Streptomyces liliifuscus: one gene and its partner. The protein of the gene in region 2 interacts with the protein of the main gene of each other region in a pairwise test. Links are inferred from orthologs where the notes say so. Each region holds a gene or a part of one and is shown on either strand. Other genes may lie near its edges. The genes, in order: JEQ17_RS39425 and topA.

Region 1 (13,945 bases), 3.1 Mb from region 2 along the record:
GCCGGGTGCGGAAACCGCACCGCTCGTACAGGCCCAGGGCGCCGGTGGCGTTGGCGCTGTCCACATTGAGGCCGGCCCGGCGACAGCCCTGCTCCTGAGCGGCCCGCAGGCAGGTGGTGAGCAGCGCGGTGGCCACGCCGGTGCCGCGCCAGGCCGGCCGGGTGCCGAGCCTGTCGATCCAGCACTCGCGGACGCCGGTCATCGCGGTCTCGGCGTCGTACTCGTGGCTGAGGAGGTAGCCGGCGACCTCGTTCCCGTCCAGTGCCAGAAAGGACGCGTCGGGCCGGAACGACCGGGCGCCGGTGCTCTGGTGACGCCACCGGTCCGGGGTGCTCGGGGTGTGTCCCCAGTGGTCGAGGAACGCCTCGTTGTGTGCCAGCCGGGTCGCGTCGTCGTACGCCTCGGTGAAGGACACCACGCGCAGTCCGCCCGCCGGGATCGTCGCCGGGATCGGGTCGTCGTCCAGCGGCCGACTCATGTCGAAGAACCAGCGCCGCGCCTCGAACCCGGCTTGCTTGTACAGGTCGCCCTTGGTGGTGTTCGGTGCGTGGAGTTGGATGTGCGCCTCGCCCGGCAGGTCAGGGAACCGCTCGCGATGCTGCCGCGTCGCCCGGGTCACCAGCCAGTTCACCAGGTCGGTGCCGATGCCTCGGCCGCGCGCGTCGGGTCGCACCGCCCCCTCGACGTACACCCGGTGCACGTCGGTCGCGTCGGGCAGCCCCATCGCCTTGGCGTAGCCGATGAGCTCGCCTTCGGACCACACGCCCACGGAATCGCGGGCCAGTTCCACGTGTGGGTTGCCCAGTTCCTCGGCGAGGTCCTCGGCGTCGTAGTGCTCGTCGGTGCCGTCGGCCGCCTCCACCGCGGCGAACAGCTCGGCCAGGGCCGGGGCGTCGTCCAGCACCAGTGGCCGCCAGGCCGGCGTCGCATTCATGGACGGCACGATAGGCGTCACCGGAGCCGCACACACCTCAGTTTCCGCGCGGCGGATTTCAAGAGCACACGGCAGACCGCGGCAGGGGGCCCGGATGTGCCGGGCCCCCTGCCGCCGCCCTTGCTACTGACTTCTGCCGGCCTTCTACTGACGCTCCTTCTCCTGCCGGGACAGGAGGTGAACCTTCGGCCCCAAGGGCGGAGGGCCCGCGTCACGCCGGGTCGAGCGCCCCCGACTGCCGCGGTCCCGCCGTCTGGCCGACGGTGCGCGGATCGATGGGGCGTCCGACGAAGACCGGGGCGTCCGACTGGTAGAAGATGTCGATGTCGGCCTCCTCGCCGCCGACGATCAGCGTGTCCCAGGCACCGCTCTCCTGCAGGGATCGCAGGGTCGAGGGAGCGAGGGTGGACAGGTGGCTGTGCAGTTCCTCGTCGCTGGGCATTCCGGGGAGGCGAGGGGCGAGGCGCTCGCGGATCGCCCGCATCCTGTCCAGCAGGAGGTCCAGATCGGACCCTTCGGCGTCGGGCTTGGCGACGGCCCGTTCACCTTCCATGCTGTCGGCGATGATGTCCTTGATCGCGCGGGTCACACCTCGTTCGTCGGTGGTGACCATCGCGTTCCAGGCCCGGCTCTTGTGCCGGTACTGGAGCATCGACATCGCCGCCTCGTGCCGGATGAAGTCGGCGTCGCGCAGCGGGCGGCCCTGCCAGACCCGGCTGAGGGAGCGGGCGAGTGAGACAGCCGAGGCGAGGCCGCTGTTGAGACCGCGCCCGGGCCAGAAGTGGATGGCGTTGGCCGCATCGCCCAGCAGGAAGCCGTACGTTCCAGGGCTCTTGGCGGTGGGGCGGTTGAGCTGGGCCGTGAACCGGGGGCGCTGCACCATGTCCAGCCGGAACGAGGTGATGGCGCTGAGATCGTCCTCCGGGACGCCGAACATCTTCAGGCCCTCCTGGATCCGCTTCCACAGCGGCGAACCGCGCAGCAGGGCGGGCAGGAAGAGGGTCCCATGGGTCGGGCAGACGAACTCGTTGTCCTCCTGGCGGGTCATCAGGCAGGGCCGGGCCGCCACACACTCCTCGAAGACCTGCCGGACCGGGTCGATGCCGATCACGTTGCCGGCCTCCTCGCGGGTCAGCCTCATGTTGAGGAACCCCTCGCCACGCAGCGAGTTGAGCAGGAACCGGTTCTGCGCCACGGTCAGCAGGACGCTCATGGGGTCCGAGAGCTGCGACTTGACCCGAAGTCCCAGCACCAGGTCCTGAAGGTGCTCCCCGTCGAGGGAGTAGATCGAGGAGTCGGCCGCGCCGAAGCGGTCCGCGAAGTGCTCCCGGGTGCGCGACCCGCCGCCCTCGGCGATCACCAGGACGTGTTCCTGGGAGAGCCGGTGCTGCTGCTCGGACGGATCGAATCGCTTCGGCACCAGGCGGATCGCGGACTTGGCGTTGGCCAGTTCCAGCAACTGGTCCTCGATGTAGGCGATCCGGATGTTGCGGGGCGGGCGGCCCTCCACGGAATCCGGTCCCAGGGGCCACATCTCGGAGAAGCCGCCCGCGTCGAACAGCGCCGACTGCATCTCCTCGGTGAGCGCGAGGTACTGACGGCTCTGGGCGGTGACGACCTGCTGACGGCGGACGTTGCCGTGGGTCTCGTCCTTCCAGACCACGGTGGAGCCGTTCCTGACCCACCGGCCGTCGTAGACGGTGATGGACACCTTCCCCGGCAGGGCGTCCTCCAGCAGCAGGGCGAAGGCGAGACCGACCGGGCCTCCTCCGGTCACCGTGACCCGCAACTCGCCCGGGTTCGCCGAGGCGTTGGCGCGGGGCAGGTCGAGCTGGGAGAGGTCCATGACCGTCTCCACGGCCTCCTGCGTCTCGAACAGGAAGGTCTCGTCGCCGATGCGTATGGAGTCGCCCGGCGCGAGCACATGACGGATGACGGGCCGGTCGTTTACGAAGGTGCCGTTCTTGCTGCGGTCGTAGAGGACGAACTCGCCGTCCTCCGCCACGATCTCGGTGTGCAGACGGGAGGCGCTGACACTGACGATGACCACGTCGTTGTCGCTCTTGCGTCCGAATCGCAGCGGAGCGCTACCCAGAACCACGCTCTGACCGGCGAAGGGACCCGTGCGTCCCACGATGACCGACGACACAGAAACTCCTTGCGAGCGTCACGGGTGCGGACAGAGGAACCGCACCCTGCGGTTGATCCGCTACGAGAGTGGGAGCCGTACCTCACTCCCACCGAACTCCGGTCCAGTGGAGCTCACTTGACCGGTGATGTCCGAGTCGGCCCGGCAGCGGTCCGACTCGTGCTTGTTGAAGTATGGCCGATGCCCCGCGATGACTCGGCTGCTCGGCATCGGCCTTGACGCCCGGTTGACTAACCGCCGTTCGTCGAGGAGCAAGTCACCGAGAACGGCACCGAGTTGGACACCGCTTCGAACGGTGAACGGATCTCCACGGCCATCTCGCTGCGGAGGGTTCCGGACTTCGCGTACGTCGACAGCCGCACCGTCTCCTTGTGGCTGCGGGGGCCGCCGTCAGGGAACGACAGCGTCCGCCACTGCCGGTCGATCACGGACCCGTTCGTCGAGACCCACCGGTACGAGAACTGGAAGGGCAGCTCGGCCACCGTGAAGGTCGCGGTGAACCAGGGAGCCTGCGAGTCCGCGGGAGGGCAGTCCCCGGCGTACGTGGTCGCGCCCCCGGTCGCGGTGACCGTGACGGGCTGCTCGGCGCTGTCGTCCGACCCGCTGCTCGGCGCCCCGGAGGAAGGGGCCTGCGACTGCCCCGTGGGTGAGCCGTTCCCCTTGCTGTCCTCGCCGTCGCCGCCGAGCCCGTGGATCAGGCCGCCCACGAGCAGCGCGAGCACGACCGCTCCCGCGGCGGTCGCGTACCCGATGCGGCGTCTCCGCCTCGCGGGAGACGCGGGGTCGGCGAGGACGGTGGGAGCGGTGGGGGCAGTGAGGTCGCCGGGGGCGGTGGCGCTGTCCGCGGTGGACGGGGAGGCAGCAGCGTCGGCGGACGCGCGGGGAGCCGGAGTGGCCGTCTCGGCGGTGGCCGCAGGCACGGCACCGGGAGGCGAGGGCTGTGCCTGGGCGTAGGGGGTACGGGGGTCTGCCGCGGGCGGGGGTATGGCGGCCGTGGCGGTGGGTGTGTCGGCCGGGGGTATGACGGCCGGGGGCGTGGGTGTGTCGGCTGCGGGAGTCGTACCCGCTTCCGGTGCGGCGGCCCCGTCGGCCGTGTTCGCCGTCGCCCCGGAAGCCGCGGGTTCCTTGGCTGCGGGTTCCTCTGCCGTGGGAACGTCGGCTGTCGTCGCCATGAGCCTGGGGTCCGTGGCGCCCGTGGTGCCCGTGGCGTTTTCCGTGACAGGCGAGGACGCCGAGACGGACGGCACCCCGGCCGTGGCCGTGACACCGGTCGTAGCCGCGTCCGCGGGTGTAGGTGCGGTCTCCCCGAGCGAGGACTCGGCAGTGGGCAGCTCTTCGGTGGTCGCCGTGGGCAGCGGGGCGGACGCCGTGGCCGTGTCGGCGCCCGAGGTGCCGTCGGCACCGGCTAGGCGCAGCTCCCGCTCGGCCTCCACGGCCGACATCCGCTCGTCGGGGTCCTTGCGCATCAGGCCTTCGATGACGGCCACGAGGGGTCCGGCCCGGTGCGGCGGGGGCAACTCGTCGTCGACGATGGCACGCAGAGTGCTCAGCGGGCTGGTCCGACGGAAGGGCGAACGGCCCTGGACTGCCGTGTAGAGCAGCGCTCCGAGGGACCACAGGTCCGACGCGGGACCGGGGTTCCGGCCCAGTGCCCGCTCCGGCGCCAGATACTCGGGAGAGCCGACGAGCTCACCGGTCATCGTCAGTGCGGAGTCCCCCTCCACGGTGGCGATGCCGAAGTCGGTGAGCACCACCCTGCCGTCGTCCGCGAGCAGGACGTTGGCGGGTTTCACGTCGCGGTGCAGCACTCCGGCGCCATGCGCCGCGCGAAGCGCGGCCAGTACCTCGGTACCTATTCGGGCGGCCTCGCGCGGCGGAAGGGCACCCTGGGAGCCGATCAGGTCGGCCAGCGACCGGCCGCGGACGAGCTCCATGACGATCCAGGGCCGGCCGTCGTCGGTGGCGACGTCATGGACGGTCACCACACCGCGAGCGCTGATGCGCGCCGCCGCCCAGGCCTCCCGCTCCAAGCGGGTGTACATCCGCTCGACCTGCGCCACTGCCTGTCCGACGGGAGCGCGTACCTCCTTGACGGCGACCTCGCGGTGCAGCACCTCGTCGCGGGCGCGCCACACGGTGCCCATACCGCCCTCGCCGAGAACGGACAGCAAGCGGTAGCGACCGGCGACCAGCCGTTCGGCACCCGCGTCGGGCGACGCCGTGTTCTGTGGTGGCATGAGGGCCGATACTCCTTAGTCCTTGGCGAACGGCCGAGGAGTGGCGACGCCCCCGTCCGATCCGTGATCTGTCGGGGCGGGGTCCTACGGTCCGGCCACGGCCGGACATTTCGCCGGACCACGCCGCCGACCGAGAAGGACACAGCCCCTGCACATTATGATCAAACGCCTGATGTTCGTGAAGTGCGGACCTGGGCAAACGCTCGAATTACCGCTTGCTGTAGGGAAGTTGTGACGTCGCGGTGGTCATGCCGTCGACTTATTTTAGAGGCCCCCGGCAAGTTCGCTCCTGGCAGGTTCGGACCGGGGGACGGGCGGGCCGAAGGGCGGCAGCCATACGCCGGGCCCCTAAGCGTCCCCGTACGCCTCTCCGCCCAGTTCGAAACCGGCGGTCCCGGCCGTCACGTCGGCCAGCCAGCCCCGGAAGGCGTCGACATCGGCGTCCGGCAGCCCGATCTCGATGGTGACGGCCTCCCCGTAGCGCACATCGCGCACCTCGCGGCCGGTCGACCGCAGGTCGTTCTCCACCTTGCCCGCCCGCTGGTGGTCGACCGTCACGGTCGCCAGACGAAAGCGTTTACGTGTGATCGTGCCGAGGGTGTCCAGGGCCTCGCCCACCGCACCGCCGTAGGCCCGGATGAGCCCGCCCGCGCCGAGTTTGACGCCTCCGTAGTAGCGGGTGACGACCGCGACGACGTACCGCATGTCGCGCCGCAGCAGCATCTGGAGCATCGGGACGCCCGCCGTGCCGCCCGGTTCCCCGTCGTCGCTCGCCTTCTGGACGGAGGCGTCGGCGCCGATGACGTAGGCGAAGCAGTTGTGCGTCGCGTCGGCGTGCTCCTTGCGGACGGCGGCGAGGAAGGCCTGGGCCTCCTGTTCGGTGGCCGCCGGCGCCAGTGCGCAGAGGAAGCGTGAGCGGTTGACCTCGGTCTCGTGCACGCCTGCGCGGGCCACCGTGCGGTACTCGTCCTGCATCGGGCCAGCGTATGCGCTGCACGCGCGCGTGCGGCCGCCCGGTCCGCCGCGACCGAAGTCTCCCCGCGAACAGCTCTCCTCGCGGGCGGCTCTCCTGGCAAGCCGGGATCAGCTCCCCTTCGGTCCCGGCGTCCGTCCCGCCTGCCGGCCCGGCTTCTGGCCCGGCTTCCGGCCCCGCGGCACGATCATGTCGGTGAGCAGTGCCGCGCCGGGGCCGAGGGAGTCCCAGTCGTCGCCGTGCCAGGCGAGGACCGCGATCGCCGACGTGGGGAACTTCGTCCGTACGTCGTCCAGCGCGTCGTCGAGGCTGTCGCCGGCCAGGGTGAGCACCAGCTCCTCCAGACCGGGGTTGTGCCCGACCAGCAGCAACGTCTTGGTGTGCGTGGACACTTCGCGCACCGCTTCGAGCAGTTCGGGAACGTCGGCCCCGTACAGCCGCGGATCGTGACGTACGGGAGGCGGTGTGCCCCACTGTCCGGCGGTCAGCTCCCAGGTCTGCCGGGCTCGTACGGCGGTGGAGCAGAGCGCCAGGTCGGGCAGGCAGTCGATGTCGGCCAGCGCGCGTCCGGCGGCCGGGGCGTCGCGGCGCCCGCGCGGGGCGAGTGGCCGCTCGTGGTCGGGGACTCCGTCCGGCCAGGCCGACTTGGCGTGCCGCAGGACGACCAGCCTGCGCAGCGGGCCCGTTCCGGCGCGCGCGATCACGAGGGGGTCCCGCGGCCGATGTCACGGGTGAGTTCGAGCCCGAGGAGCCGGTCCGCGTAGGCGTACGTCTCGAAGCGGGCGCCGTCCGGGACGGTCCCCGACGTCTCCACCTTGCGCAGCACGGCGAGTACGGCGGGCACGTCCAGGTCGTCCTCCCAGGCGGCGCGCAGTTGTTGGCGTACGGGGTCGGGGATGGGACCGGACGGCCGGGTCGCCCAGGTGGCGACGGCGCCTCGCCAGCGCCGCAGGGTGTCCTCGGCGCCCGTGAGGGCTGCCTCGTCGAGCCGGAGGGGTTCGTGGCGGGGGCACGCGAGCAGGGCGAGGCGCAGGGCCGAGGCGCGCTCGACGTCGTCCGCCACTCCGCTCTCGGCGTCGGCCGGGGCGACCTCGACCCGCAGACCGTTCGCCGTCTCACTGTCGTCACCCGCACCGCCCGCCGACCCGGCCTCCGGAGCGCACACGTGCAGTACCTGGGCCTCGCCGAGGCCTGATCCGCTGTCCCGTTCGTCCTCGAACGGCCGGATGCCGAGCGCCGCGGCACGGGCCCGGAGTTCCGTACGCCCCTCTGTGCCGGTCAGTACGGTCCAGACGGGCGTCCCGCTGATCTCCAGGGCGCGTACGAGGACATCGGCGACCAGAAGCACGCGCAGGCCTGTGGTGTCCGGGCGCGGCACATGGGCCTCGACGCGGGTCAGGCCCCGGCGGGCGGGGGTGGCGTCCGTGGGCTCGCCGGTTCGGGCGTCGGTGATACGCAGCACGGGGTGAGCGTAGGCGCGTACGGGGTCCGGCGCAGGGAGGCGGACGCCATTTCCGGACACGTGTTCGCGAATCACTGGTGCGACCAGCGCGATTCGCCGGCGCGCCGGTCGCTCCGCCGGTGCGCCGGTCAGCTCACGGTGCCCAGGAAGCGCACGTGCGGCCGGTCGTCGGGGCCCTCCCGTGTGACGGCGGCCCGGACCCCGTACACCTCGGCGATGAGCGCTTCCGTCAGGATGTCGCCCGGACCGCCGCAGGCCACGACGTGTCCCTCGCGCAGGACGACGAGCTGGTCGCAGTACATCGCCGCGAGGTTGAGGTCGTGCAGGGCGACGACGCTGGTGACCGGGAGCGAGGTGACGAGGTTCAGCAGGTCGAGCTGGTGCTGGATGTCCAGGTGGTTGGTCGGTTCGTCGAGGAGCAGTTCGCGGGGTTCCTGGGCGAGGGCTCGGGCGATCTGCACGCGCTGTCGCTCGCCGCCGGAGAGGGTGTGCCAGGACTGGCGGGCGAGTCCGGTCAGGCCGGTGCGGTCCAGCGCGTCACGTACGGCCCGCTCGTCCGCCTCGGACGCGGGGGTCCAGGCGCGGCGATGGGGTGTACGGCCGAGCCGTACGACGTCCAGGACGCTCAACTCGACCTGGGTGTCCGCCTGTTGCTCGACCACGGCGACACGGCGGGCGATGTCGCGGCGGCCCAGTTCGGCGAGGGGGCTGCCGTCGAGGGTGACGACACCGGAGGCGGGGGCGAGGACGCCGGCCAGCAGGCGCAGCAGGGTGGACTTGCCGGAGCCGTTGGGGCCCAGCAGTCCGACGGTGGTGCCGGGGGCCGGGGTGATGCTGACGCCGTCGAGGATGACACGACCGTCGGCGGTGCGCGTGACGCGGTGGGCACGGAGCCCTTCTCCGGGTGCCGCCTGCGCGTGCCCGGCCCTTTGTGCGGCCTGCGCGGGGCCGACCCCGTGTGCGGCCTGCGTGTGCGCGGTTCCTTGTGCCGCCCGCGCGGACTCGGTTCCCGGTGCCGCCCGCGTGCGCTCGGTGTTCTTGATGTCCTCCGTCGTCATCACGCCCTCCGCGTCCGGTACAGCACCAGCACGAACACCGGTACGCCGATCAGTGAGGTCACCACGCCGACCGGTACCTCCTGGGGATCGAGGACGGTACGGGCCAGGGTGTCCACCCACACCAGGAACACCGCTCCGGCGAGGGCCGTGACCGGCAGCAGCCGGGCGTGCCCGGACCCCACCAACGCCCTTGCCGCATGCGGCAGTACGAGACCGACGAAGCCGATCGCACCCGCCGAACTGACGAGCGCGGCGGTCAGCAACGCCGTGGCGCACAGCAGCACCAGTCGCGTACGGGCCACCGATACCCCGAGGGTCGCGGCGGCGTCCTGGCCGAAGGCGAACGCGTCGAGCGTCCGCGCGCACCCGAGGCACACCAGCAGCGTCACCGCGAGCACCGCGAAGCACACCCAGACGTCGGTCCAGCCGACCCCGCTCAGCGAACCGAGGAGCCAGAACAGCACCCCGCGGGTGGTCTCGGCGTCGGCTGCGGTCATCACGACGAAGGAGGTGAGCGCCGAGAAGAGCTGCATCGCGGCGACCCCGCTCAGCACCACACGGTCCGTCGCGCCGCCCAGTGTGTGGCTGAGCAGCAGCACGAGCCCGAACGACAGTACCGCGCCGAGGAACGCGCCCGCGGAGACCGAGACCAGGCCCCCGCCGACGCCGAGGACGACCACGATCACGGCGCCCGTCGAGGCGCCCGAGGACACGCCGAGGACGAACGGGTCGGCGAGCGGGTTGCGCAGCAGGGACTGCATCACCGCGCCGCACACGGCGAGTCCGGCCCCGCACACGGCCGCCAGGAGCGTGCGCGGCAGGCGCAGCTCCCAGACGATCCCCTCCCGGATCGGGGTCAACTCCGAGCTGCCCCAGCCGAGATGGGACGCGACCACGGACCAGACGTCACCGACCCGGATGTCCGCGGGACCGATGGTGATCGCGACGGCGACGGACACGAGGAGCAGGCCGACGCCCGCGGCGATGAGCAGTCCCAGGCGCGGCCGTGTCACCCGGCGAGCCCGAACTCCCGCAGGGCGGAGGCGACTTGCTCGACGCCCTCGACCGTGCGGATGGTCGGGTTCATCGCCTGCCCACTGAGCAGGACGTACCGCTTCTTCTTGACTGCGGTCATGTTCTTGGTGACCGGGTCGGACTCCAGGAACTCGATCTTCTTCTTCGCGGACTCGGCGGTCTGCGACTTGCGGGTCAGGTCGCCGATGACGAGCACGTCGGGGTCACGGTCGGCGACGGTCTCCCAGTTGATCTGGGGCCACTCCTCGTGCGTGTCGTCGAAGACGTTCTTCGCGCCGAGGGCCCGGGTGATGACGCCGGGCGCGCCGCAACAGCCCGCCATGTAGGGCGAGTCGGAGTTGGCGAACCAGTACAGGAGAGTGACGTCGGAGGCGTCCATCCCCGAAGTGGCCTTCCTCGTCCGCTCCTTGAGGTCGGCGACGAGCTGCTCGCCCCGCTTCTCGACGCCGAACACCTCGGCCAGGTCGCGCACTTCGCCGTGGATGGCGTCGATACCGAGGGCCTTCGTCCGCGCGCCGTCGCCACCCGAGTCGTTGTCCTTGCCGACGCAGTCGGAGGGCGAGACATAGGCGGGCACGCCGAGCTTCTCGAACTGGTCCCGGGTGGCCACGCCTCCCTTGCCGAGCGTCGAGACGAACGAGGCTGCGACGAAGTCGGGGTCGGCGTCCAGGACCCGTTCGAAGGAGGGGTTGTTGTCGGCTATCCGCTCCACCTTCGCGTTCGCCTTCTCCAGGCCCTTCATCACCGGGTCGGTCCAGGTGGCGGTGCCGGCCATGCGGTCGGCGAGGCCGAGCGACAGCATGATCTCGGTGGTGCCCTGGTTGAGGGACACGGCCCGCTCGGGCGGAGACTCGACGCGTACGGTCTCGCCGCAGTTGTCGAGGGTGACGGCGGCCCCGGTGTCCGTGTCGGACGACGAGTCCCCCGAACCGCAGCCGGTCAGCAGGAGAGCCCCGGACAGGACGAGGGCAGCGGGACGGGCAAGACGTGCGACGGGCACGGAAGTTCCTCAGGCGTCGAGGGCTCGAACGCGGAGCCCGGTCGTACGGTGCTCCCCCGTCGGCGCGTGACCGCGGAGGCCGCCAGCAGGTCTTCGGACTCGGGGTCACCCGGACGAGGCGCCTTCCCGGACCGTCATTCCGGTCCAGTGGCCGATGCCACGCCCGTCACCCTCACCGCTGCGCGTCAGCTCCGGATTCCCACCGGATTCCCTGACCCACGTACATGGGTTCGACTGGCCTCGGCAAGCTATCACGGCGGGTCTCGCGGATCGACGGACGGACCGGCGGACAGACCAATGGACGGATCGGCGGACGGATCACCGGCAGACCGGCGGACAGACCGGCAGGGCGGGCCCCAGTAGCCGCTCCACCTGTTCCGGCGGTGTTCACGGCCACGCCACACCCCTGCCCACAGCCCTGCCCCCGCGGCCTGAATGAGTGGTTCCGCTAGCTGAGTCTCTCGGAGGCACCGGAGGGCCGCCCCATGACCGGGACCGAAATGGCGGGGACCGCATCCACTCCCCCGCCCTCGTCCACACCCGCTTCCCAGCCCCCGTCCCCGTCCCCGCCCGCATCCTCGATCAACCGTCGTCGCTTTCTGCTCGCGTCCGGTGCCGTCGCGGCGGGAGCGACCGGAGGAGCGGCGGCCGTCTTCCCACGGCAGCGCCCGGCCCCCTCCGTGCGGCCCGCGTCGGAGAGCGCGGCCCCGCGGCCTGCCCCCGCCGCCCGACGGCCGACGCCGCGACGCGCGGCCCCGTACGCAACGACCACCCTGGAGACGACGGCCCGCCTCGGCGGCCACGCGCACGCCGACACCTACCGACGGCTCGTCCCGGGCCCAGGCTGGCCCGTGGTCGTACGCGGAGATCTCGCGACTGCCGCCGTCGGCCGCCAGGACCGGCGCACACCGCTCGCGTGCTTCGTGCAGTTCACCGACCTGCACCTCACCGACGTGCAGAACCCGCTGCGCACCGAGTTCCTGCGGTCGCGCAGGCCTGCCGCGTGGCGGGCCCAGGAGGCGCTGACGGTGGCGGGGGCGGTGGCGCTCGTGGAGCAGGTGAACGCGCTCGGCGGGGGCCCGTACACCGGCCTCGCGCCCGCGTTCGTGATGACGACGGGCGACAACATCGACAACAACTCCGCGATCGAACTGGAGTGGTTCCTCACGCTGATGAGCGGCGGCAGGATCACTCCCAACACCGGGGATCCGACGGCGTACGAGGGCGTCCAGAACTCCGGTCTGCCCCTCTACTGGCACCCGGACGACGCGGCCCTGCGCGACCTGGACAAGCGGCGTGGGCTGCCCCGTATCCCCGGCTTCCTCGACGCCGCGATACGGCCCGTGACCAGCCCGGGGCTCGACATTCCCTGGTACTCCACGGTCGGCAACCACGACGACATACCCGGCGGCTGTCTGTCGCCCGCGCTGGGCGACTACGCCGTCGGCTCCCGCAAGCTGCTGTCGGTCCCGGCCACGGACGCGGCCGCCTACGCGAAGGCGCTGAACTCCGGCGACGACCCCAAGAGCGAGGTGCTCTCGGCGATCCTGAAGAGGCACACGGCCTCGGCGCGGACGGTGACGGCCGACGAACGGCGCCGGCTGTTCACCCCGCACGACTACCTGGCCGCGCATCTCGACCCCGCCCACGCCGGAGCGGGCCCGGTCGGCCACGGCTACACGGAGAACAACCTGGACGGCGACCGGATGTACTACTCGTTCCGGGTGGCCGAGAACGTCATCGGCATCAGCATCGACACGACGTACCGCAGCGGCCACTACGAGGGCTCGCTGGGCACCGATCAACTCCGCTGGCTGGAGCGGACGCTGGCCGCGCACAGCTCCCGGTCCTACGACGCCGACGGCCGCCCCGTACGCAACGCCGGGGCCGACGACGCCCACGTCCTGGTCTTCAGCCACCATCACAGCCCGAGCATGACCCGCCGCCCCGACGCCGCACGCACCGAGGAGCCGCGGCACGACGGCGCGGAGGTCCTCGCCCTGCTCCACCGGTTCCCGAACGTGGTGGCCTGGATCAACGGCCACAGCCACGTCAACCGGGTCACGCCCCACGCGCACGCCACGCCCGCCCGGTCCTTCTGGGAGGTCAACACCGCCTCCCACCTGGACTATCCGCACCACGCCCGCGTGATCGAACTCGCCGACAACGGGGACGGCACGGTGTCCCTGTTCGCCACCCTCGTCGAGTCCGCCGCCCCGCACCGCACCGACCCGGACTTCGCCGACCTGTCGGCGGTGGGCCTCGCCTCCCTGTACCGGGAGCTGTCGTACAACGCCCCCGACCTGGCCACGGGCATGAAGGGCGGCGTCCACGAGGGCTGGGCCGGCGGTCCCGGCGATCGCAACGTGGAACTGCTGGTGACCGCCTCGGTGTGAACCCGAGGAACGCGATGGCGGGGGAATCACCGGGCCGCCCTCGCTGTTGTCCCGCGCAGCAGCCCTCGTACGCATCCCAAGGAGGCCGACCGTGTACGGCGACCCGGCAACGATCCGCAAGATCCTCAGCGAGCTCGGCGACACCTGGGCGATCGTCGGCCTGTCGTCGAACGAGCGGCGCGCCGCGTACGGCGTGGCGGACGTCCTCCAGCGGTACGGCAAGCGCATAGTCCCCGTCCATCCGAAGGCCGAGACGGTCCACGGCGAGAAGGGGTACGCCTCGCTGGAGGACATCCCCTTCGAGGTCGATGTCGTCGACGTGTTCGTCAACAGCGAGCTCGCCGGCCCGGTGGCCGACGCGGCGGTCGCCATCGGCGCCAAGGCCGTCTGGTACCAGCTGGGCGTCATCGACGAAGCCGCCTACGACCGCACCCGTGCGGCCGGCCTCGACATGGTCATGGACCGCTGCCCTGCGATCGAGATCCCGCGCCTGGGCTGACGCGACGCGTCCGGGGACACAGGAAGTCAACTCACAGCAGAACAGGGGCAGATGGGCCGGTTATTGGTCTAGGCCAAACCATCCTGCCCCAGTATCCTCATCCGTGGCCAGCGGCACACAATCCCCCCACCCAGGTTGCGTGCTGGCTCGGGCGACACCCCCACAACCCTGCCCCAGGCAGCCGGGTGACTTCCCATTCCCC
Region 2 (14,595 bases):
GCCGTCAACCCCGGACGGGACGCGCAGCGGACAAGACGCGCGCCAGGCAACCGGCGGCTGGCGGCTGGCGGCTGGCGGCTGGCGGCTGGCGGCGAGACAGGATGTTGCGGCGGGACGCGAGGCGCGCGGCGTCAACCGGCCCGCAGCGCCATCGTCATCGCCTCCACCGCCAGCAGCGGTGCCACATTCCGGTCCAGGGCCTCGCGGCAGGCGGCGATCGCCTCTATCCGCCGCAGGGTGGTCTCGGGGGACGAGCCACGCGCCAGCCGGTCCAGGGTGTCCCGCATCTCCGTGTTGGCGAGGGCGAGGTTGGTGCCGAACTGGAGAGCCAGTACGTCGCGGTAGAAGGCCGTGAGGTCGATCAGGGCCAGATCCAGGCTGTCGCGCTGCGTACGCGTCTTGCGGCGCTTCTGCTTGTCCTCCAGCTCCTTCATCACCCCCGCGGTGCCGCGCGGCATCCGGCCGCCCTGGGACGCGCCCAGCGCCGCCTTCATGTCCTCGGTCTCCTTGACGTCGGTCTCCTCGGCGACCTGCTTGGCGTCCTCGGAGGCCGCGTCGATCAGCTCCTGGGCCGCCTTGAGGCAGGCGCCCACGTCGTCGACACGGAGGGGCAGTTTGAGGACGGCGGCACGCCGCGCGCGGGCACGCTCGTCCGTGGCGAGGCGGCGGGCGCGCCCGATGTGCCCCTGGGTGGCGCGGGCCACGGCGGCCGCCACGTCCGGCTCGATGCCGTCGCGGCGTACGAGGACATCGGCGACCGCGTCCACGGGAGGCGTCCGGAGCGTGAGGTGACGGCAGCGGGAGCGGATGGTGGGCAGCACGTCCTCGATGGAGGGTGCGCACAGGAGCCAGACCGTGCGGGGGGCGGGCTCCTCGATGGCCTTCAGCAGGACGTTGCCCGCGCCCTCCGTGAGGCGGTCGGCGTCCTCCACGATGATGACCTGCCAGCGGCGGCCCGCCGGGGACATCTGTGCCCGGCGGACGAGATCGCGGGTCTCCTTCACGCCGATGGACAGGAGGTCGGTGCGGATGATCTGCACGTCGGCGTGGGTGCCGATCAGGCTCGTGTGACAGCCGTCGCAGAACCCGCAGCCGGGGGATCCGCCGAGAGCCCGGTCGGGGCTCACACACTGGAGGGCCGCGGCGAAGGCCCGCGCGGCGGTGGAACGGCCCGAGCCCGGCGGCCCCGTGAAGAGCCAGGCGTGCGTCATCTTCGACGCCTCGGCCACCGGGGTGTGGTCCGCCACCGCCGTGACCTGGGCGTCGGCGTCCCGGGCGGCGGCGTCGAGCTGCACGCTCACCTTCTCCTGGCCCACCAGGTCGTCCCACACGGTCATGGGATGCCGCCCTTCCGTCTCACCGGTGCCTTGCGCATCCCATTGTGCGGGAGGGGACTGACAACGCGGTCCACACGACCCCCGCGCTCACCATCGCGCCCGCCACCGGTGCCCGCCGCACACGTCGCCTAACCGCGCATCGCCGAGCATCACCGCCGACGCCCGCCCCACCCGGCCAGGGGCCCTCAACCGCCGTCAGCGACGGCGGCGCCCCCGCCCCTCGTCCGGCTCGTCCTCGTCACGGGGACCCAGCAGTTCGTCCGCCAGCGTCGGGAGGTCGTCCAGCGGAGTCTCCTCCGCCCAGTCCGAACGGGGCCGTCGCCGAGGCGTGCCGTCCTCGTCGACCTGAGGCAACTCGCGCGTACGGGCGTCGGTGCCGTCGCTCCCGGGCCGCTCGTCACGGAAGTACCCCGGGGGCACCCGATCCGCCGGGCCGCTCCCCTGCTCGCCGCCACCACGGTCCTCCCGTACGGGAGGAAGGACAGCCGTCTCATCCGCGGCGGGACCACGCCCGACCGGCGGCAGCACAGCCGTCTCGTCCACGGCGGAACCGGGCCTCACCGGCGGCAGCACAGCCGTCTCGTCGGCCGCTCCCTGCGGCGCCGGAGGCTGCGGCAGCACGGTCGTCTCGGCGTCGTCGGGCCGGGTATCGTCCGGCCCGGCCCCGCGAGGCGGCACCGGAGGAAGCACCGCCGTCTCGTCGGCCGGCCCTCCGGACGCGTTCGTGGGTGTCACGACGGGCGTCGGCACCGTGCTCTCGTGGTCACGACCCGCCGCCGAACCACCTGAACCAGCCCCTCCGGAACCCCCGGAACCGGAAGCGCCGGAACCACCGGCAGCCCCAGAAGCCCCGGAATCCGCAACACCAGTAGCCGCACTCGAAGCCGAATCCGAAGCCGCCGCAGCGGCAGCAGCCGCGGCAGCCGCGCTGGAAGCCTCCGCCTCCCTCTGCGCCTCCGCCGCCCGCCGAGCCTGCTCGGCCCGGAGCAACGCCTCCTCGGCCTTCCGCTGCTTCTCCAGGCGCCGCTCCTCGGCCTCGGCCCGGAGCCGCGCCTCCTCCTCGGCCTGCTTGCGCCTGCGCGCCTCCTCGGCCGCGAGGGCCTGCTCCTCCGCGAGCTGCCGCGCCTGTTCCTGCTCGGCACGCACGCGTGCCGCCTCGGCGCGCTGCCTGGCCTCCTCGGCCTGCCGCTCGGCCTCGCGCCGCTGGGCCTCCTCCAGCTCGCGCTGCTTGCGCTCCTCTTCCTCCGCGCGCAGCCGGGCGAGCTGCTCCTGGCGCTCGCGCTCCAGCCGCTCCTCCTCGGCCTTGCGGGCGGCCTCTTCCTCGGCGCGCCGACGTGCCTCCTCCTCGGCGGCCTTGCGGGCCTCCTCCTTGGCCTTGATCTCGGCCTCGGAGAGCGGGAGCACCACATCGAGCCGATGCCGGATCACGGTCGTGACGGCTTCGGGCTCCTGCCCGGCGTCGACGACCAGATAGCGCCCCGGGTCGGCGGCGGCGAGCGTCAGGAAACCGGACCGCACGCGCGCGTGGAACTCGGCGGGCTCCGACTCCAGCCGGTCCGGCGCCTCCGTGAACCGCTCACGGGCGGTCTCCGGCGGAACGTCGAGCAGCACGGTCAGATGAGGCACAAGGCCGTCGGTCGCCCACCGGTTGATCCGGGCGATCTCGGTCGGGGACAGGTCACGCCCGGCCCCCTGGTACGCCACGGAGGAGTCGATGTAGCGGTCGGAGACGACCACCGCGCCCCGCTCCAGGGCGGGCCGCACGACGGTGTCCACGTGCTCCGCGCGGTCAGCGGCGTACAGCAGTGCCTCCGCGCGGTGCGAGAGACCGGCCGACGACACATCGAGCAGGATCGACCGCAGCCGCTTCCCGACGGGTGTGGCGCCCGGCTCGCGCGTCACCACGACCTCGTGCCCCTTGGCGCGGATCCACTCCGCGAGCGCCTCGGCCTGGGTCGACTTCCCGGCCCCGTCGCCGCCCTCCAGGGCGATGAAGAAGCCCTTCACGGCAGCCGCCTGCACGGGGTCGTCCCCGCCGCGCAGCGCGTCCAGCAGGTCGTGCCGCAGCGGCACTCCGGAGCGGTCGTCGGCCTTGGCCAGCACCAGCGCGGCCACCGGCAGCAGCAGCGCGCCGACCAGCATCAGCGTGAAGGCCGCGCCGCCGTGCGCGAACACGAACTTGCCGTTCTCCACGCGGTGCGGGCCGATGGCGGCGGCCACCAGGGGGGCCACGAGCGCGCCCAGGGCGACGAAGACCCGTACGACCGCGTGCAGGTGTTCCGTCGTACGCGTGCGCCGGTACTCCTCGGCCTCCTGGTCCAGCAGGGCGTGGCCGGTGTTGGCGGCGACGCCCGCGCCGACGCCGGCCAGGCCGACGATCAGGATGACCGTGGTGACGTCCGGGACGAGGCCCGCGGCGAGCAGCGCGATCCCCGTGAAGGCGATCGCCAGCGCGAGCAGCCGGCGCCGGGACAGGGACGGCAGCAGCTTTGCGGCCGTACGGATGCCGATCACGACACCGCCGGTGAGCGCGAGCACCAGCAGTCCGTACGTCACCGGCCCGCCGCCGAGGTCCTTGGCGTGCAGCACGGAGACGGCGACGGCCGCCGCGATCGCCCCGGCGACGGCCGCGCAGGCGAGCACCAGGAGCGGGATGGCCCCGGTACGGCCCTTGTCGATGCCGGTGCCCGTCTTGGGACGGCGCAGCCCTTCGAGCGGCGACCGCGCGCGGGGGGTGCGCGTATTGGGCAGTTCGAGGAAGGTGAGCACCGAGAGGGAGGCGGCGAACAGGCCCGCCGAGACGTACGAGGCGAGCGCCGCCTGGTGCAGCTCGAACCACGCGATGCCGGCGCCCAGCAGGTTGTTGACGAGCGCGGCGACGAGGAGCGTGGCCGCCGCGAGCGGCACCGCCACGAATCCCGTACGCAGTGAAAGGCGCCGCAGCGCGTCCATGTGGTCCGGCAGCGGGCGTACCGTCGCGCCCTCCAGCGGCGGCGCGGGCAGCAGCGCGGGCGCCGCGCTCTCGCGGCACACCATCCAGAAGCGCTCGGCGACCCCGATCACGAAGGCCGTCACCAGGAGCACGGCCAGCGCGTTCTCCGGCGTCCAGTCGATCCACAGGGGGGCGATGATCAGCAGCGCCGCCCGCACACCGTCCGCGCCGACCATGGTCCAGCGGCGGTCGAGCGGCCCCTCCTGGGAGGTGAGGGACGTGAGCGGGCCTAGCAGGACCGCCCCGAAGAGCAGGGTGGCGAGAATCCGTGCCCCGAAGACCGCCGACACGGCGAGGGCCACTCCGCGGTAGCCGCCTCCGAAGGAGCCGTCGGAGACCGCCGCCTGGAGGGCGAGCAGCACCAGCACGAGCAGCGCGAGGGCGTCGCCGATGCCGCCCACCAGCTGGGCGCTCCACAGGCGCCTCAGTTGCGGCACACGCAGCAGCGCCCGGACGGCGCGCTCCCGTGAATCTGCGACCAGGGCGTCGTCGGGGGCCGGGTTGTGGGCCGTTGGCTGCTCGGCTCGCGTCATCCTGCCAGCCTATCGGGAGGGACTGACTCCCCGAATAGGCCCCCGAACATGTGAACGCCCCCGACACCAAGTGGTGCGGGGGCGTTCGTTTCACGAACCAAAGGTGAAGAACTCGGTCCCACCGTCGGAGACGGGACCCGAGAGCCGCGGTCCCGACGGTCTCAGCCCTCGGCGGCCTCAGTCCTCGGCCGTCGCCCGGGAAGCCGTCGCCTTCTTTGCGGTCGTCTTCTTGGCAGTGGTCTTCTTTGCTGCCGTTTTCGTGGCCGCGGTCTTCTTGGCGGCGGTTTTCTTCGCCGGCGCCTTCTTGGCCGGGGCCTTCTTGGCGGCCGCCTTCTTCGCCGTCTTCTTGGCGGGCGACTTCGCGCGCTTCTCCGCGAGCAGCTCGAAGCCGCGCTCCGGAGTGATCTCCTCGACGCTGTCGCCGGACCGCAGGGTGGCGTTGGTCTCGCCGTCGGTGACGTACGGACCGAAGCGGCCGTCCTTGACGACGACGGGCTGCCCGCTGACCGGGTCCGCGCCGAGCTCCTTCAGCGGCGGCTTGGCGGCGGCGCGCCCGCGCTGCTTGGGCTGTGCGTAGATCGCCAGGGCCTCGTCGAGGGTGATCGTGAAGAGCTGGTCCTCGGCCTGGAGGGAGCGCGAGTCGGTGCCCTTCTTCAGGTACGGCCCGTAGCGCCCGTTCTGTGCGGTGATCTCCACGCCCTCGGCGTCCTTGCCGACGACGCGCGGCAGCGACATCAGCTTGAGGGCGTCGGCCAGCGTCACCGTGTCGAGGGACATCGACTTGAACAGCGAGGCCGTACGCGGCTTCACGGCGTTCTTGCCGGTCTTCGGGGTGCCCTCGGGGAGCACCTCGGTGACGTACGGGCCGTAGCGGCCGTCCCTGGCGATGATCTGGTGGCCCGACTGGGGGTCGGCGCCGAGCTCGAAGTCACCGCTCGGCTTGGCGAGCAGCTCCTCCGCGAGCTCGACGGTCAGCTCGTCGGGCGCCAGGTCCTCGGGCACGTCGGCGCGCTGGTGGTTCTCGGAGTCCTTCTCGCCGCGCTCGACGTAGGGGCCGTAGCGGCCGACGCGCAGCATGATGTCGCTGCCGTCCACGCGGAACGACGAGACCTCGCGGGCGTCGATGGCACCGAGGTCGGTGACGAGCTCCTTGAGACCGCCGAGGTGGTCCCCGTCGCCGTTGCCGGCCTCCGCGGCGCCGGTCGCGTCGCCCTCGCCGAAGTAGAAGCGCCTGAGCCACGGAATGGCCTGGGCCTCGCCCCGCGCGATGCGGTCGAGGTCGTCCTCCATCTTGGCGGTGAAGTCGTAGTCGACGAGCCGCCCGAAGTGCTTCTCCAGGAGGTTGACCACGGCGAAGGACAGGAAGGACGGGACGAGTGCCGTGCCCTTCTTGAACACATAGCCGCGGTCGAGGATCGTGCCGATGATCGACGCGTACGTCGACGGGCGGCCGATCTCGCGCTCTTCGAGCTCCTTGACCAGGCTGGCCTCGGTGTAGCGGGCCGGGGGCTTGGTCGCGTGGCCGTCGACCGAGATCTCCTCGGCGGACAGCGGGTCGCCCTCGTTGACCTGCGGAAGGCGGCGCTCGCGGTCGTCCAGCTCGGCGTTCGGGTCGTCCGCGCCCTCGACGTAGGCCTTGAGGAAGCCGTGGAAGGTGATGGTCTTGCCGGACGCGCTGAACTCGGCGTCACGGCCGTCGGAGGCCGTGCCCGCGATCTTCACGGTGACGGAGTTTCCGACCGCGTCCTTCATCTGGGAGGCGACGGTCCGCTTCCAGATCAGCTCGTACAGCTTGAACTGGTCACCGGTCAGACCCGTCTCGGCCGGCGTGCGGAAACGATCACCCGAGGGGCGGATCGCCTCGTGCGCCTCCTGCGCGTTCTTGACCTTCCCGGCGTACGTACGCGGCTTGTCCGGCAGATAGCTCGCGCCGTAGAGCTGCGTGACCTGGGCCCGGGCCGCGGTGATCGCGGTGTCCGAGAGGGTCGTGGAGTCCGTACGCATGTAGGTGATGAAGCCGTTCTCGTACAGCTTCTGCGCCACCTGCATCGTGGCCTTCGCGCCGAAGCCGAGCTTGCGGCTGGCCTCCTGCTGGAGCGTCGTCGTACGGAACGGCGCGTACGGCGAACGGCGGTACGGCTTCGACTCGACGGACCGTACGGAGAAGTTCGTGTTCTCCAGGGCGGCGGCCAGCGCGCGGGCGTTGGCCTCGTCGAGGTGGAGCGTGTTCGCGCCCTTGATCTGGCCGAGCGAGTCGAAGTCGCGGCCCTGGGCGACGCGCTTGCCGTCGACCGCGGTCAGACGGGCGACCAGGGAGGCCGGGTCGCTCGCGTCACCGGCGCGGCCGGTGCCGAACGTGCCGGTCAGGTCCCAGTACTCGGCGGAGCGGAAGGCGATGCGCTCGCGCTCCCGCTCGACGACCAGGCGGGTCGCCACGGACTGGACACGGCCCGCCGACAGACGCGGCATGACCTTCTTCCAGAGGACCGGCGAGACCTCGTAGCCGTAGAGACGGTCGAGGATGCGGCGGGTCTCCTGGGCGTCGACCAGCTTCTGGTTGAGCTCGCGCGGGTTGGCGACGGCGGCCTGGATCGCGGCCTTGGTGATCTCGTGGAAGACCATCCGCTTGACCGGGACCTTGGGCTTCAGCACCTCCTGGAGGTGCCAGGCGATGGCCTCGCCCTCGCGGTCCTCATCGGTGGCGAGGAAGAGTTCGTCGGAGTCCTTGAGCAGGTCCTTGAGCTTCTTGACCTGGGCCCTCTTGTCAGCGTTGACCACGTAGATCGGCTGGAAGTCGTTGTCGACGTCCACACCGAGGCGGCGCACCTCGCCGGTGTACTGCTCGGGCACCTCCGCGGCGCCGTTGGGGAGGTCGCGGATGTGCCCGACGCTCGCTTCGACGACGTAGCCGGGGCCGAGATAGCCCTTGATCGTCTTCGCCTTGGCGGGCGACTCGACGATGACGAGTCGGCGGCCGCCGTGTGCGGTCTCGCTGGTCGGGGACAACTTCGCTCTTCTCTCCGGTCGACGCAGGGGGTCTCGCCCCAGGCCTGGAACCCGGGGGTCGGGTCATGCTGACGCTGCGGAGTGTGACGGTACATCCCGCCCCCGTGTCAAACGGGAAAAGCCCGCAACGGCCACTCGAACGGTAACCCGACTCCCGCCATTCCTGCCGCCCGGAGTGCCGACCTGCCGTTTCCGGCCTATCCGGAGGGTGACCTCTCAGTTACTGGAGGTCCGCGTTCCGCGGGGCTCCGGGCCTTGTCCACGACGGCCGCCGGCCGTCGATTCCCGGACACCGAAGGTGACCGTTCCCGGCCAGGACGGCCGACTCGGCCGCGGGGACGCCGGGGGTGTCGCCGGAGGGAGCGACGCTCAGGTACGAGTGAAACACCACACGGCGAGGAGCAGCGCGGACGTCCCGGCGAAGGCCGCGACCGCCGCGGAGGCCATGGGATGCACCCCGTGGGCGACAGGGGCGCGCTGCCGCAGCCGGACGGCCGTCCAGAGCAGGAGCCCGCCTCCGAACAGGGCGAACACCGATCCCGTGAAGATCGCCGGTCCGCTCTCCATGGTTCGTCTCCTCCGGCCTGTGGTACCCAGCACCGGGACGCTGACACCTCCGGGCAGCCGGAACACCAACCCCGGGTGAACGCGGGGCGGACAGCTCCGAGCGCCCGGATGCGGAATCCGTCACACCGCCCCGGACGTCGATGACGGTGTGCCGGTGAGCCCGGGCCCGGAGGGCTCGGGCCTCGGCGCGAAGCCATGGCCTGTGACCGGCAGGAGCGCGTACGGATCACGGAAGCGCCGGTGCCAGAAGGATGTTGGCCGGTTTCACGTCCCGGTGCGGGATCCCGATCGGGTGTCCCACGGCTTCATGGGGATCGAACACGCCGAGCCCTGCCCGGACCCCTCGTACATCAGCACGCCGCGCACGGTGGCCGCATGCGGGCCAACTCCTCGTCGTACGAGAGGCGGACCGGGAAACTCCCCCGCCGGCCCGGGAAGGCTCACCGTGCGGGCTCGATGAACCCCTGCTCGACCAGCAGCCGGATCTGGGACGGGGTTCGGTCCCGCAGCAGGACCGGGTCCTCTCCGACGAGTTGGGCGATGGCGTCCAGGATCCGGCCCGCGCTCAGCGTGCCGTCGCAGACGCCCGCGAAGCCCGCACCGACCGTGTCCACCTTGGTGGCCCGCCGCATCCCGCGGTGTTGGCGCAGCACGACGTGCTCGGGGTCCTCGGCGCCGGGCAGTCCGACCTGCTCCTGCACGACCTCGCCCGCGAGGATGAAGTGCCCGGCGAGCAGGGCCGCGTCGTCGTGCGCCCGCAGATAGTCCACGCGGTCGAAGTGCGCGCGGACGGTGTCGCCGAGCGGCTGTTCGACGGAGTGCGGCCACTCCTCCACGACGACCGAGGGCTCGGCGGCCGCCGACTTGCGCAGGCTGATCCAGCCGAAGCCGACGGACTTCACCTTCCGCGCCTCGAACTCGTCCAGCCACGCGTCGTACCGCGCCTGGTACTCCATCGGGTCGGAGCGGTGGTCGCCCGCGTCCCGCAGCCACAGTTCGGCGTACTGCGTGACGTCCTGGACCTCGCGCTGCACGATCCACGCGTCACAGCCGCGCGGCACCCAGGACCGCAGCCGGTCCTGCCAGTCCTCGCCCTCCACGTGCTGCCAGTTGGCGAGGAACTGCGCGTACCCCCCGTCGTTCAGCCGGTCGCCCGCCTCCTGAACGAGCGTGCGGCACAGATCGTCCCCGCCCATCCCGCCGTCGCGGTAGGTGAGCCGGGCGCCGGGAGAGATCACGAAGGGCGGATTGGAGACGATCAGGTCGTACGTCTCGTCGTCGGCGATCGGTCCGAAGAGGGAGCCCTCGCGCAGGTCCGCCGCCGGGGCACCGGACAGGGCGAGCGTGAGCGCGGTGATGTGCAGCGCGCGGGGGTTGAGGTCGGTCGCGGTCACGCGCGTGGCGTGCTGCGCGGCGTGCAGGGCCTGGATCCCGGAGCCGGTGCCGAGATCGAGGGCCGAGCCCACCGGTTTGCGCACCGTGATGCCCGCGAGCGTCGTGGACGCACCGCCCACCCCGAGTACGACTCCTTCGTCATGGCTGCCGATGCCGCCGGCCCCGCCGACCGCGCAGCCGAGGTCGGAGACGATGAACCAGTCCTCGCCGCCCGGGCCGCCGTACGGCCGTACGTCGACCGTCGCCGCGAGCTCGTCCCCGCCGGTTTGGGCCAGCCAGCCGCTCTCCAGGCAGTCCTCCACCGGCAGGACGTCCGCCACGCGCGCGCGGGGCACCGGCTGCTGCAGCAGGAAGAGGCGGACGAGCGCCTCCAGCGGTGAGTCGCCCCGGGTGGCCCGGAGCGCGGGCACGGTCTCGCTGCGGGCCAGCGCCGCGTACGCGGGGGCGCCGAGCAGGTCGAGCAGCCCGTCGGCGCTGAAGGAGGCGCCCAGGAGGGCCTCCCGCAGGCGGGCGGTGACGTCGGTGCGGTCGGACGAGGGCAACGGTGCCAGGCTGCTGTTACTCACGTCTCCATTGTGTCCGCTCCCGCCGCCGTGGCGCGCGCCCTGTGGACGGACGGATCGGCCGGACAACCGGAGCCGGCGTCCGCGGGCGGTGTCCGTGCGGACAGGCCGAGGGCCCGGCACGCACGCGTACCGGGCCCTCTTTCGGTTGACGAACGATCAATGCCCCAGGGGGGCAGGTCCCGTCTCTCAGGCCTTGCTCAGGCCCTTCTCAGGCCTTGCTGGCCGACGGCGACGTCGAGGCGGACTTGCAGCTCTCCTGCTTGGCCATCGCCTTGCCCACGTCACCCTCCTCCAGCTTCTTGAGGGCGTCGTTGCCGCTCTGGCTGAGCTTGTCGAGCTGGGTGGCGATCCCCTTGAGACCGTCGGCGAACTTCGCTTGGTCCTTGGTGTCGAGGCCGTCGACCTGCTTCTTGAGGTCGGCGTACGAGGAGGAGATCGTGTTGAGCTCCGTGACGGCGTCCTTCTGCTTCTTCTCGCCGTCGTCGACGTCGGGGGCCCCGGCCTTGTCCACGGCTGCGCCGATCGCCTTGTAGGCGTCGGACATGTCCTGGAAGGCCTTGGAGTCGGTCTTCTGGACGTCCGCCGGGGTGCTGTTGTCCGAGGTCTGCTTCTGGATCGCGGTATTGGCGGCCTCGATCTTCACCGCCTGCGGCTGCACCGCGTCACACACCTGCTTGGCCCAGGAGTTCAGCTTGTCGCTGCTGTCGTCACTGCTGCATCCCGACAGCGCCAGTACCAGTACCGCACCGCCGGACAGTGCGGCCGCGAGCTTCTTGTTCACCGGATTGGTCCCTTCCATGGCTCTCGGCCCCGGAACATACACGCCAAGTGGGCGACACCTGCGTGACGAAGGTCCACTTCATCCGTTATTGAAGCCATTTGCACCAAGCGAGATAAGGCTCACGAACAGGGCGTGGACACACACGGGCGGGCGGACGGCACGTCAATACGCGCCGTCCGCCCGTCCGTTGAGCGGAACCCGACCGGGCGATGCCCCGGCCGGCTACCCGATGGCTACGAAACCACCGCCGGATCCACCGACTTGGCCACCCGCTCGGAGTTGCCCTCGTCACCCACGGCGATGCCTCGCCGCTTGGACACGTACACCGCGCCCACGATGACGGCGAGCGAGAGCACCGCGATGAGAACCCGCATGCCCACGCTCTTGTCCTCGCCGTAGCTGAATTTGACGACCGCGGGCGCGATGAGCAGCGCCACCAGGTTCATCACCTTCAGGAGAGGGTTGATCGCCGGCCCCGCGGTGTCCTTGAAGGGGTCGCCGATCGTGTCGCCGATCACCGTCGCGGCATGGGCCTCGCTGCCCTTGCCGCCGTGGTGGCCGTCCTCGACGAGTTTCTTCGCGTTGTCCCACGCGCCACCGGAGTTGGCGAGGAACACCGCCATCAGCGTGCCGGTGCCGATGGCTCCCGCGAGGAACGAGCCGAGCGCGCCGACCCCGAGCGTGAAGCCGATCGCGATCGGCGTCAGTACGGCGAGCAGACCCGGTGTGGCCAGCTCGCGCAGCGCGTCCTTGGTGCAGATGTCGACGACGCGCCCGTACTCGGGCTTCTCGGTGTAGTCCATGATCCCGGGGTGCTCGCGGAACTGCCGCCGCACCTCGTAGACCACGGCCCCGGCGGACCGCGAGACCGCGTTGATCGCCAGCCCCGAGAAGAGGAAGACGACCGCGGCGCCCGCGATGAGCCCGACCAGGTTGTTGGGCTGTGAGATGTCCATCATCAGGTTCATGGGCGCGCCGGGCCCCGAGACCTTCTCGCCCACTTCGTTCGCGGCCGTGAGGATCGCGTCGCGGTACGAGCCGAAGAGCGCCGCCGCCGCCAGTACCGCGGTGGCGATGGCGATGCCCTTGGTGATGGCCTTGGTCGTGTTGCCGACGGCGTCCAGGTCGGTGAGCACCTGCGCGCCCGCGCCCTCGACGTCGCCGGACATCTCGGCGATGCCCTGCGCGTTGTCGGAGACCGGACCGAAGGTGTCCATGGCGACGATGACGCCGACCGTGGTGAGCAGACCGGTACCGGCCAGGGCCACCGCGAAGAGCGCCAGCATGATGGACGTACCGCCGAGCAGGAAGGCCCCGTACACGCCGAGGCCGATCAACAGGGCGGTGTAGACGGCCGATTCGAGACCGAGCGAGATACCGGCGAGGACGACGGTGGCCGGGCCGGTCAGCGAGGTCTTGCCGATGTCCCGGACAGGACGCCGGGTGGTCTCGGTGAAGTAGCCGGTCAGCTGCTGGATCAGCGCGGCCAGGACGATGCCGATGGCCACCGCGACGAGCGCGAGGAACCGCGGGTCGCCGGCATGACCGAGGATGGCCTCGTCCGTGACGCCGTCCAAATCGGCGTACGAGGACGGCAGATAGGCGAAGACCGCCGCCGCGACGAGCGCAAGCGAGATCACCGCGGAGATGAAGAACCCGCGGTTGATGGCGCTCATCCCGCTGCGGTCCGCACGGCGCGGAGCCACGGCGAAGATGCCGATCATGGCGGTGAGTACGCCGATCGCGGGCACGATCAGCGGGAAGGCGAGCCCGAAGTCACCGAACGCCGCCTTGCCGAGGATCAGCGCGGCGACGAGCGTGACGGCGTACGACTCGAAGAGGTCGGCGGCCATGCCGGCGCAGTCGCCGACGTTGTCGCCCACGTTGTCCGCGATGGTCGCGGCATTGCGCGGGTCGTCCTCCGGAATGCCCTGCTCGACCTTGCCGACCAGGTCGGCGCCGACGTCGGCGGCCTTGGTGAAGATGCCACCGCCGACACGCATGAACATGGCGATCAGCGCGGCGCCGAGACCGAAGCCCTCCAGGACCTTGGGCGCGTCGGCCGCGTAGACGAGAACCACACAGGACGCACCAAGGAGTCCGAGCCCCACGGTGAACATGCCGACGACGCCGCCCGTGCGGAAAGCGATCTTCATGGCTTTGTGCGAGACGGCGGTGAGATCCTTTTCGGGCTCACCCTCCGCCGGAGTCGCTTCCCGGGCCGCGGCGGCCACGCGGACATTACTGCGCACGGCGAGCCACATGCCGATATAGCCGGTGGTCGCCGAGAACGCCGCGCCGATCAAGAAGAAGACCGATCGTCCGGCGCGCTGATTCCAGTCGTCCGCGGGCAGCAGCATGAGCAGGAAGAACACCACGACGGCGAAAACGCCGAGCGTGCGCATCTGCCGGCCCAGGTAGGCATTCGCGCCCTCCTGGATCGCCACCGCGATCTTCTTCATGCTCTCGGTGCCCTCGCCCGCCGCGAGTACCTGGCGTACCAGGACCCCGGCGACGACAAGCGCCGCAAGGGCGACGGCCGCGATGACCATCACGATGAGACGATTGTCGTCGGTCAGTACTGCGGCTGCGAAGGTTGTGGGTTGGTCAAACTGATGAGGGGTAGAAAGCCCCGCCATTCGTCCTCCTTGACGCTTGGACCGAGCTCAAGATGTGGACGGATTGTAGGTACCGGAACCTGATCAAAACAGTGCGCGGTAAGTGGAATCAGCCTTCACGTGCTCTTCAGCAAATGATCCGCGGACCATCACCGAACCCGAAAGTGGTAATGCCTCAAAAGCATTGACCGTGATCCATTGGCGCCCGGCGTGGCGTAAAGACGATCGTATTGTTGATCGTAATCCGGATAGTGAATTCATTCACGAAAAGGCGGAGCTTGATCCGGAGATGACCGCGCATCAGGTCCGGGCAGGGCGTCGAGCCGGTCCTGACATGCGAAAGGGCCCTGCTGAGCAGGGCCCTTTCGCACATGTTGAGGCAGTACCAGGGGGTGGATCAGGTAACGAGCGCAGCCGGCGGCGTGGTGGGCCAGCTCATCCTGATCAGGCCGCCGTTCTCACCGGCGGTGACTTCGACGTCGTCCACGAGGCCGCTGATGACCGCGAGGCCCATCTCGTCCTCCTCGGTCTCGACGTCCGCGTCACTGGCTCCACCATGGGCGCCCGACGTCTTGTCGCCGGGAACCGTGTGCGGGGCCTCGTCGCCGACCTCGATGGAGAACTGCTTCTCCTCCTCGATCAGCGACACCCGCACCGGCGCCGAGATTCCGCCACTCTGGTGCAGGCCGACGGCCCGGGTGCAGGCCTCGCCGACGGCGAGCCTGACCTCATCGAGAACGGCCTCGTCCACTCCGGCCCTGCGCGCCACCGCTGCCGCCACCAGTCGGGCGGTCCTGACG

Evidence for each region.
Region 1: the proteins of topA (region 2) and JEQ17_RS39425 interact in binary tests that used the Escherichia coli proteins (3 or more experiments, as listed by UniProt). The link is inferred for Streptomyces liliifuscus from one-to-one orthologs.

Annotation. Positions count from the first base shown.
Region 1 is NZ_CP066831.1:9,114,788-9,128,732, reverse strand. The notes cover bases 4,483-7,246. They hold JEQ17_RS39425 (YigZ family protein), read right to left. Parts: upstream 6,296-7,246; coding sequence 5,669-6,295; downstream 4,483-5,668. Other genes in these bases: JEQ17_RS39415 (hypothetical protein), read right to left, coding at 6,994-7,246; JEQ17_RS39420 (SixA phosphatase family protein), read right to left, coding at 6,404-6,997; JEQ17_RS50265 (serine/threonine-protein kinase), read right to left, coding at 4,483-5,320. Outside these bases: JEQ17_RS39440 (GNAT family N-acetyltransferase), read right to left, coding at 1-934; JEQ17_RS39435 (FHA domain-containing protein), read right to left, coding at 1,146-3,083; more of JEQ17_RS50265, read right to left, coding at 3,314-4,482; more of JEQ17_RS39415, read right to left, coding at 7,247-7,755; JEQ17_RS39410 (ABC transporter ATP-binding protein), read right to left, coding at 7,884-8,813; JEQ17_RS39405 (FecCD family ABC transporter permease), read right to left, coding at 8,813-9,826; JEQ17_RS39400 (ABC transporter substrate-binding protein), read right to left, coding at 9,823-10,848; JEQ17_RS39395 (TIGR03767 family metallophosphoesterase), read left to right, coding at 11,334-13,244; JEQ17_RS39390 (CoA-binding protein), read left to right, coding at 13,336-13,743.
Region 2 is NZ_CP066831.1:5,990,410-6,005,004, reverse strand. The notes cover bases 4,840-8,253. They hold topA (type I DNA topoisomerase), read right to left. Parts: upstream 7,869-8,253; coding sequence 5,040-7,868; downstream 4,840-5,039. Other genes in these bases: JEQ17_RS25775 (hypothetical protein), read right to left, coding at 8,238-8,253; tmk (dTMP kinase), read right to left, coding at 4,840-4,862. Outside these bases: JEQ17_RS25790 (DNA polymerase III subunit delta'), read right to left, coding at 132-1,337; more of tmk, read right to left, coding at 1,533-4,839; more of JEQ17_RS25775, read right to left, coding at 8,254-8,435; JEQ17_RS25770 (DUF7059 domain-containing protein), read right to left, coding at 8,876-10,396; JEQ17_RS25765 (small secreted protein), read right to left, coding at 10,605-11,195; JEQ17_RS25760 (sodium-translocating pyrophosphatase), read right to left, coding at 11,411-13,816; JEQ17_RS25755 (ATP-binding protein), read right to left, coding at 14,193-14,595. UniProt on the Escherichia coli protein: Releases the supercoiling and torsional tension of DNA, which is introduced during the DNA replication and transcription, by transiently cleaving and rejoining one strand of the DNA duplex.